DNA from 4 places in the Kitasatospora sp. NPDC036934 genome. Region 4 is predicted to be linked to each of the others. Evidence: riboswitches for the same ligand, from Rfam matches in the RefSeq annotation. Region 4 holds a riboswitch; each other region holds the start of a gene.
The links. Region 4 has a riboswitch for cyclic di-AMP ahead of ACZ7BZ_RS06035 (glycoside hydrolase family 16 protein). Riboswitches for the same ligand answer to the same signal wherever they lie in the genome.
Positions count from the first base shown of each region.

Region 1: linked by a shared signal. The riboswitch ahead of ACZ7BZ_RS30830 (NlpC/P60 family protein) and the one ahead of ACZ7BZ_RS06035 (glycoside hydrolase family 16 protein) in region 4 are both predicted to bind cyclic di-AMP.
Region 2: linked by a shared signal. The riboswitch ahead of ACZ7BZ_RS33840 (M23 family metallopeptidase) and the one ahead of ACZ7BZ_RS06035 (glycoside hydrolase family 16 protein) in region 4 are both predicted to bind cyclic di-AMP.
Region 3: linked by a shared signal. The riboswitch ahead of ACZ7BZ_RS16755 (transglycosylase family protein) and the one ahead of ACZ7BZ_RS06035 (glycoside hydrolase family 16 protein) in region 4 are both predicted to bind cyclic di-AMP.

Region 1 is NZ_JBVJQR010000026.1:88,454-90,644, reverse strand. It holds gene ACZ7BZ_RS30830 (NlpC/P60 family protein) at 106-1,224, opposite strand; cyclic di-AMP (ydaO/yuaA leader) riboswitch at 1,235-1,389, opposite strand; gene ACZ7BZ_RS30825 (C40 family peptidase) at 1,726-2,191, opposite strand, start outside.
Region 2 is NZ_JBVJQR010000035.1:26,609-28,799, forward strand. It holds gene ACZ7BZ_RS33840 (M23 family metallopeptidase) at 1-825, opposite strand, end outside; cyclic di-AMP (ydaO/yuaA leader) riboswitch at 838-996, opposite strand; gene ACZ7BZ_RS33845 (YiaA/YiaB family inner membrane protein) at 1,193-1,483, shown strand; gene ACZ7BZ_RS33850 (alpha/beta fold hydrolase) at 1,589-2,191, shown strand, end outside.
Region 3 is NZ_JBVJQR010000009.1:292,774-294,964, reverse strand. It holds gene ACZ7BZ_RS16755 (transglycosylase family protein) at 205-966, opposite strand; cyclic di-AMP (ydaO/yuaA leader) riboswitch at 968-1,137, opposite strand; gene ACZ7BZ_RS16750 (cytochrome P450 family protein) at 1,348-2,191, opposite strand, start outside.
Region 4 is NZ_JBVJQR010000003.1:210,015-212,205, forward strand. It holds gene ACZ7BZ_RS06035 (glycoside hydrolase family 16 protein) at 1-1,292, opposite strand, end outside; cyclic di-AMP (ydaO/yuaA leader) riboswitch at 1,314-1,432, opposite strand; gene ACZ7BZ_RS06040 (hypothetical protein) at 1,650-1,865, opposite strand; gene ACZ7BZ_RS06045 (phenolic acid decarboxylase) at 2,062-2,191, shown strand, end outside.

The DNA.
Region 1 (2,191 bases), on a different contig from region 4:
CCCGAATATTTGACCCCTATTCGGACACCAGGCCGAGCAGCCGGAAAAGCCGCAGGCCCGGCCCTCCGTGACGGAGGACCGGGCCCGTGAACCTTCGAGCGGGGATCAGACCCGGACGATGGAGGCCAGCGGCATGTTGGAGACGGCCTCGTAGCGGACCGACGCACCCGGCTTGGGCGCGTGCAGCACCTGGCCGTTGCCCGCGTAGATGCCGACGTGGTGGGCGTCGCCGTAGAAGATCAGCATGTCACCGGGCTGGGCCTGGGAGATGTCCGAGCCGATCCGGGTGCCGGCGCCGGCCTGCTCCTGGGAGGTGCGCGGCAGCGACACACCCGCCTGGTTGAACGCCCAGACCATCAGGCCGGAGCAGTCGAAGGAGCCGGGGCCGGTGGCGCCCCAGACGTACGGGCTGCCGACCTTGGTGGCGGCGGCGGCCAGCGCGGCCGCGCCGTGCGAGCTGCCCGGGGCGACCTTGACCGGCGCGGCCGCGGCGCCCGAGCCGAGGTCGCTGCGGCTGCTGTCGCGCGAGGCGCGGTCGGCCGGCTGGACGGCCTTCGCGGCGGCGTCCGCCTTGGCCTTGGCGTCGGCGGCGGCCTTGTCCTCGGCCGCCTTGAGCGCCTGGCGCTCCTGCTCGGTCAGCGTGTTGAGCAGGTCCTGGGCGGCCTTCAGCTTGTTCTGGACCTCGTCCTTGGAGGCCTTCAGCTGCGTGGTGGTGGCTTCAAGCTCGCCGAGCTTGCTCTGGGCCTCGGTGCGGTCCTGGTCCAGCTTGCGCTGCTGGTCCTGGAGCTGCTTCAGCTGGTTCTTCTGGGTGCTGCCGGCCTGGTTGAGCGCACCGGCCTGGTTCAGGAAGTTGTCCGGGCTGGAGGAGAGCATCAGCTGGACGGTCGGGGATATCCCACCGTTGCGGTACTGCTCGCCCGCGATCTCGGCGAGGCCGCCCTGCAGGTCGGTCACCTGAGCCTGCTGCCGGGCCACCTGGTCCTGCATGCCGGAGACCTGCTTCTCCAGCTCCTGCTGCTTCTCCTGGGCGGCGTTGTACTTCTCGGTCGCCTGCTCGGCCTGCTCGTTGAGCTGGTCGACCTGCTCCTTGACCTGGTCCTTGGTCGGCTGCGGGTCGGCGTGCGCGCCGGTCTGCGCGGAGAGCGCGACGGCGGCGGCGGCGAAACCGGTCAGGATCGAGACACGAGCGCGACTGGCGGGCTTGGGACGACGATGGGACGCCACGAAGGCGGACTCCTTCTTCCTACATCCGCCTACCGGGTGAGCTGACGGGTTCGGGCCGGAAGCATGCCCTACGGCGCCTCACCGGCCTCACCTGCGGCCGACCTGGCGCCGATTCACCCCGGAGGAACGTGGTTCCCCGGCTCCGCTCCGCAGCGCCCCCGACTACTGGGCTCCCCTGTCGGGCAGTCGCTTCGACCTGCCCCGCTGTTTCGCGAACTCGACGGTAACCACCGCCGCCACCCAGGCTGGGTGATCGACAGTGCGGTGGTTCGAGGCACGACCCTAGTAACTGAACCGTGATCCGTTCAAATCCTTGTCAGAAAAAAGACGGAAGATTGCCCATGTTCTTTTGTGAAAATGACTGATGGTGATCGCCGCCGGACGCAAAGCTGATCGACTCTCACCGATCGGCCATGAGGCGGGCGAACCCGAAGCGCCACCCCCGTCGGGAGGTGGCGCGGATCACAGGGCCGGAGCCGGCCCTTCGGGCGTGTCGGCTCGTCAGATCCGGCGGATCGTGTTGATCGACATGGCATCGGCCTTCATCACCTTCACCACGTCACCGGTGTGCGGCGCGTGGACCACCATGCCGTTGCCGATGTACATCGCGACGTGGTGCATGTCGCCGCCGTAGATCACCAGGTCCCCGGGCTGGGCGGTGGCCAGTGTCACGGCCGTCCCGATGTGGCCCTGCTCCTGCGAGGTGCGCGGCAGCGAGACGCCGGCCTGGCCGTACGCCCAGACCATCAGACCCGAGCAGTCGAAGGTGCTCGGCCCGGTGGCGCCCCACACGTACGGCGAACCCTGCTTGCTCATCGCCTTGGCGACGGCCACGGCCGCGTAGCCGCTGGCCGGCGGAAGGCTGCTGAGGTCGACCCGGTCGGCGCCGCGCGAGGCGCGGTCGTCCTGCTGCTGCTGGGCCTTCAGCGCGGCGCGGTCGGCGGCGCTGAGCGAGTTCAGCAGGTCC
Region 2 (2,191 bases), on a different contig from region 4:
GAGGCCGCGCTGCTGGAGCCAGGTCTCCGGGTCGACCGGGGCGCCGCCGTCGGGGCGGACCTCCAGGTGCAGGTGCGGGCCGGTGACGTTGCCGGTCGCGCCGACCTTGCCGATCTGCTGGCCGGAGGTCACCTTGCCGGAGCCCTTGATGATCGAGGAGAGGTGGCAGTACCAGATCTCGGTGCCGTCGGGCAGGGTCTCGACGATCCGGTAGCCGTACGAGCCGGACCAGCCGGCCGAGGTGATGGTGCCCTGGCCGACCGCGAAGACCGCGGTGCCGGTGTCGGCGGCGAAGTCCAGGCCGGTGTGCAGGTGGGCCCAGTAGCGGGCGCTCTGGCCGTAGTGGGCGGTGAGGTTGTAGTCCTTCACCGGCAGGGTGAGGGCGGCGGCCTTGGCCCGCTCGGCCTCGTCGGCGGCGCGCTTGGCCTCCGCCTCCTTGGCGGCGGCCTTGGCCTCGGCCTCCTGGGCGGCCTGCAGCCGGGCGCCCTCCTCGGCGGCGGTGCGCTGGCTGTCGGCCTGCTGCTGGATGCGGGCGGCGAGCGCGAGGCCGGGGTCGGCGGCCAGGGCGACCGGCGACTCGTCCGGGGCCTCGACGGCGGGCGCGGCGGCCGGGGTCGCGGAGGCGAAACCGGTGGCGCCCAGGGTGGCGGCGACGGCGGTGACGCCGAGCAGCGGGGAGGCTCCGCGGGTCTGACGCGGCATCCGGTGGCGGTTGGCCTCGGCCTCCGGGGCGAATGCCTCCGGGCCGTCCGGGCCGGGGTGGTCGAGGAGCTGGGTACCGGCTGCGGGGCCGGCCGGGTGTGCCGGGGTGTGCGTCGACGCCACGGAGGCGCGCTCCTTTCCTTCCTTCGCGCCTACCGGGTTAGCTGACGGGTTCGGAGCAGGAAGGTCTCCTACGGCCGGGCCGGGGCCCCGCCGATTCACCCCAAGGAACGTGGTTCCCCGGCTCCCTGACCTGCCCGGAGGCCGGCCGGTGGGATTAGGCGACGGCGCACGGTGCCGTCTGGGTACGGCGTTGACGACCGCGCTGCGTTATCAAACGTTAATCCTAGGACGCCCTGATTCCAAGCCATCCGTCCGGGACTGCTGGGGAACAGGTGATCGGTCGTCAACGAACGGCCCTTCGTTCGCCAGGCCCATCTGAGTACTCCTACTCATGTGCGAGCGGCCCGCCCCGTCGCATCCTGGCGCCATGAACGCACCGATGCAGTCACGGACCACGGCCGCGTACTACGTCCAGGCCGTCCTCTCCTTCGCCGTCTCCGGCACCGCCCTCGCCGCCGGGATCGCCTACCTGCCCGTCGGCGGCTGGACCCGGGCCTTCCTCGGGATCGGGCTCCTCTACACCGTCACCTCCACCTTCACGCTCGCCAAGGTGATCCGGGACCGGCAGGAGTCCTCGGACACCGTCGCCCGGGTCGACCAGGCCCGGCTGGAGAAGCTGCTGAGCGAGCACGACCCGTTCAGGGTCGAGGGGGTCTGAGCGGAGCGGACCCGGGAAGGGCCCTTGACGGCTAAGGCTATTAGCCTTAGCTTTATGGCTATCGGAAGCAATCGCCAGCACCGAGCGAGCCAGCGGAGGCCCACCATGACCGGCACCACCCCGAGCACCCAGTACCTCGACGTCCCCGGCGGCCGCCTCGCGTACGACGACACCCGACAGGGCGACGGCACCCCCGTCGTCCTGCTCCCCGGGATGCTCGACTCCCGCCGCGCCTACCGGCACCTGCACCCGCTGCTCACCGCCGCCGGCCACCGGGTCATCACCATGGACCTGCGCGGCTTCGGCGAGTCCTCCATCGTCTGGGACGACTACGGCCCGGCCGCCGTCGCCACCGACGTCCTCGCCCTGCTCGACCACCTCGGCATCGAACGAGCCGTCCTGGTCGGCCAGTCCTACACCGGCGCGACCGTCGTCAAGGTCGCCGGGGACGCCCCCCAGCGGGTCGCCGGGATCGCCCTGATCGACGCCTTCGTCGAACACCGGACCAACGCCCTCATGCGGGGCGTCATGGTCGCGATGGGCGCCGCCATGGTCCAGTGGCCCGGGGTCTGGGGCTTCTACCTGCGCAAGATGGCCTTCCCCGGCCCCCGCCCCGCCGACCTCGACGGCTACGTGGACGGACTGGTCGCCGCCCTGCGCACCCCCGGCCGCAAGACCGCCACCCGCGGCCACGTCACCGGCGACTCC
Region 3 (2,191 bases), on a different contig from region 4:
CGGAGTCGTTACGACCAGAGCCTAACCGCCCGGGCTCCCGGGGCCACGTCGACCTCGACTCCGTCTCAGCGTGTGGCCCCGCTACCCACCGGTAGTTCACCTGCCCGACCCGACTTGTCCCACCATCACGGACGAACGCGGACGAAGGGGACCGCCGGACGCGGCCCCCTCCTCCGTTCGGCTTCCGGAGCCGTGCGGAACGGCTCAGCCGAGGTGCAGCACCTGGCCGGGCAGGATCAGGTTCGGGTCGCCGCCGACCGTGCCGCGGTTGCCGTCGTACAGCGCCTGCCAGCCACCGGACACGCCCTGGGCGGCGGCGATCGTCGACAGCGTGTCGCCGGAGCGGACGGTGTAGTCGTGGCCGGTCTGGGCGGACGGGGCCTGGGCGGCGCGCGGGGCGGCGTGCTTCGGCGTGTACTGCTGCACCGGCTGCTCGGCGGGCCGCTCGGCCTGCTTCGGCGCGGCGTGCTTCGGGGTGTACTGCTGGACGGGCTTCGCGGCGGGCTTCGCGGCCTGCGGCTGGGCCTTCTGCTTCGGCGCGGACTGCGGCTTGGCGTCCGAGGAGGTGTCCACGGCCGCCGGGGCGCCGCCCTTGCTCAGGCCGGCCTTGACGGAGCAGACCGGCCAGGCACCCGGGCCCTGCGAGGCGAGCACCTTCTCGGCGACCGAGATCTGCTGCGCCCGGCTGGCCTGGTTGGCCTGCGCCGCGTACGCGGTGCCGCCGTACGCCTTCCAGGTGCTGGGGGTGAACTGCAGGCCGCCGGAGAAGCCGTTGCCGGTGTTGATGCTCCAGTTGCCGCCGCTCTCGCACTGGGCGACGGAGTCCCAGACGGAGGCCGGGGCGGCGGAGGCTCCGGTGGCGGTGAGGAGCGGCAGTGCGAGTCCGACGCCGGCCACACCGGCGACGGCGATGGCCTTCTCGGCCTGGGAGCGACGACGATGACGGCCAGTTCCAACGAACAGCATGAAGGTCCCTCTCCGCACGCCTGCGAGGTGAGCTGTCGGGTTCGGACCGGGAGGTGGCCCGGCCGCCGTCGACGGAAACGATTCCGCTCGGGCGGCTTCACCCCAAGCCGTGGGGAGACGGCAACAAACCTGGGTCCCCCGCCCCTGCCCAGGGTCTGGTCGGTTTCCCGTCGCGCGGCGGGCAGGATTCGGCGTTCCGCGCACGGGGTCCGCAGCTGCGAACTCCAGGGAGACTAGACAGATCCTCAGACCAATCACAAGCTCATATCACCGACATCACACAAGAATTACGGCGCGTGCTCGATCGCCTACCAACAGCGGGGCTTTGTCCGGTTTGATGCTCGTTCACACCGCATCTGGAGCCTGCTCGACGACGTCACGTCAGTGTGTCGGGGCCTCAGGACGGGCGTGCGGGGAGCGGGCTTCCGGACTGAATTCGACCGGAAGTTCGCGCAATCCACGCATGATCAGGCCACCCCGCCAACGCAGGTCCTCCGGATTCTCGGCCAGCCGCAGATCGGGCAGCCGTGAGAGCAGCGTGGCCAGCGCGGCCCGTCCCTCCAGCCGGGCCAGCGGGGCGCCGATGCAGTAGTGGATGCCGTGCCCGAAGCCCAGGTGGGGGTTGTCGCTCCGGGCCAGGTCGAGGGTGTTCTCGTCGGCGAACCGGGCCGGGTCGCGGTCCGCCGCCGCCAGCACCACCAGCACCGGGTCGCCGACCGGGATGTCCACCCCGCCGATGGTCAGCGGCCGGGTCGCGAACCGCCAGGTCGCCAGCTCCACCGGCCCGTCGTAGCGCAGGAGTTCCTCGATCCCGGTCTCCAGCAGCCCGGTCTCCCCCAGGGCCACCGACTCCTGCAGCAGGCGCCGCTGCTCCGGGTTGCGCAGCAGCGCGTAGGTGCCGTTGCCGATCAGGTTGACGGTGGTCTCGAAGCCCGCGAAGAGGAGGATGAACGCCATCGCGGCGGCCTCGTTCTCGGTGAGGTGCTCGCCGTGGTCGCTCGCCCGGATCAGACCGGAGATCAGGTCGTCGCCGAGGTCCGCCCGCTTGCGGTGGATCAGCTCCAGCAGGTACGCCCGCATCCGCCTCACCGCCCGCCCCACACCGCCGCGTTGGCCGCCGCCTTGGCCCGGCTTCGTGTGTCGCAGCATCATCCCGGCCCAGTCCCGGAAGTCGTCCTGGTCCTCGGCCGGCACGCCCAGCATGTCGCAGATCGCGTAGATGGGG
Region 4 (2,191 bases):
TAGACGCGCACGTAGTCGGCCGCGAAGGTGAGCGGGGTGGTCCCCTGCGGCGCGGGGTGGTACTTCCCGGCACACACCGAGAGGTTGAGGATCAGGTACGCCGAGAAGTTGGCGCCCACGCCCTTGTTGTCCGAGTACACCTTGACGCCGTTGACGTACCAGTCCACCGAGTTGGCGCCGTAGTAGGTGCCGATGGTGACCCACTGGTCCTTGGCGACGGCCTTGGCGTCGGTGTAGTACTCGGGGTTGCTCGGGTTGATGTGGTTGGTCAGCTCCAGCAGGTTCGGGTTGTCCGGGTGGTACTCGAAGGAGTCGATCTCCCCGTTGCCGTTCTTCCAGGTCCACAGGGCGGGCCAGGCACCGGTGCCCGAGGGCATCTTGACCCGGGCCTCGGCGTAGTCGCCGGTCTTGACCTGGAAGCCCTCGGTGGAGCCCTCGGTGGTCAGGAAGCCGGTGTTCCAGGACTGCTGGCCGTTCTCCAGGGTGGGCCCGCCCGGGGTGGCGGTGAAGGTGGCGACGCCGTTCGCGACGGTGACGTTGTTCTTGTTCAGCCAGTCGAGCTTGTTGTCGTCCGGGTTGTGGTTCCCGTACTTGTACGAGGTGCTCTTGTCGCCGACCCAGCGCTGACCCCAGTCGATCGGGCTGTTGAACTCGTCGGACCAGGTCAGCGACTTGCCGGCGACCGGGGAGGACGGCGCGGGCGTCGTCGGAGTGGCCGTGGCGGTCGGTGCCGTGGTGGGCGCCGCGGTGGGCGTCGCCGTCGGTGCCGTGGTGGGCGTCGTGGTGGGCGCCGTCGTCGGGGACGGGGTCGGCGTGGACGTACCGGTGGCCGCGACCACCAGCTGCTGCGAGGGCAGGTTGTGCCAGGTGCCGCCGAAGTCCTGCCAGAAGCCGAACTGGGTGTACGTCCCGGCCGGCAGGGCGCGCGCACCGCTGGTGAAGTTGAGCCCGGTCGGGCATATCTGCACGTTGGTCGCGTTCCCCGGGAAGTCCAGGTTGGTGCCGCGCGCGTCGCGGACGCCGACGCCGACCGTCTTGGCGGTGAAGCAGGACGAGGAGTGCAGGCCCAGCGAGGCGGTGGCGGCCCGGCCGGCGACCATGGTGGCCGGAGCGAGCCGGTCCTGGGTGACGGTCGGGGCGGTGGCGGCCTGGGCGCCAGCGACGGACGGCAGCCCGAGCAGGCCGGCACCGCTGATCGCGAGCGCCCCGGTGGCGGCGAGGGCGGCATTGCGGCCGCGGTGGGTCGGACGGGCGTGGCGGGGGGCGCGACGGCGCCCGGCAGGCTGGTGCATGGGGGGTCCTCTGCGACGCCTGCGAGGTGAGCTGTCGGATTCGGGCTGCAGTTGCCCGGCCGCCTGTGGAGCGGCTTCACCCCTAGCCACGGTCCGCACGCTGATGCGTACGGACCGGGCGCTGACCTTGGTTCCCCCGCTCCCGTCCGCTGTGGTGCTCGAGTGCCGGCCGGCGGGTGGACAGGACTCGGCGTCCCGGCGGCGGGGTCCGCGACAGCGGACGACGGTTGCAGGCTAGGCAGGCCGTCCGTGAACGGACAACCTGATCGGGCCGGTTGTCGCACAGCTCACAGTGGTGTCGATCAACGACGCTGCGTGGTGGCCGAGTTGATCAACCTCGCGACCGTGGCCGGGCGATCAGCCGGGCCAGTCGGCCACCTGGCCCCCGGCCGCCGGCGACCAGGCCGGCTCCAGGCGGTTCAGCCCGGTGAGCAGCCGGGTGCCGCCGACCGTCGCGATGCCGCTGGTGTCCAGCGCGCTCGCGGTGAACACGATGCCGTCGCTGGGCCCGCGGTCCTCGTCCAGCACGCCCGGGATGTCCGCCGACGCGCCCGCCAGAAGGTGGGTCGGCACCGAGGCAGGGCTCCCGGCCCGCCGGAGCGGCGCGATCAGCGAACCGGGGTGGTGGCGGACCGTGCCGTGGCGCGGGGCCGCCCGAGTCCGACCGATCGGATAAATTGGAACCCTGGCGTTTTCCGCGGTGCACAAGTGCACCGAGCCCAGACCACACGGTCCGTCCCGCACTCCCGAGAAGAGGTCCCGCCCCACCATGACCGCGCCCCTGCCCGCCTTCGCCGGCCGCACCTACGTCTTCCGGGCCGACAACGGCGCGGCCTTCCGCAACAGCTACTCGGCCGACGGCACTCGGCTGCGCTGGGAGGGCCTTGGCGAGTCGGCCG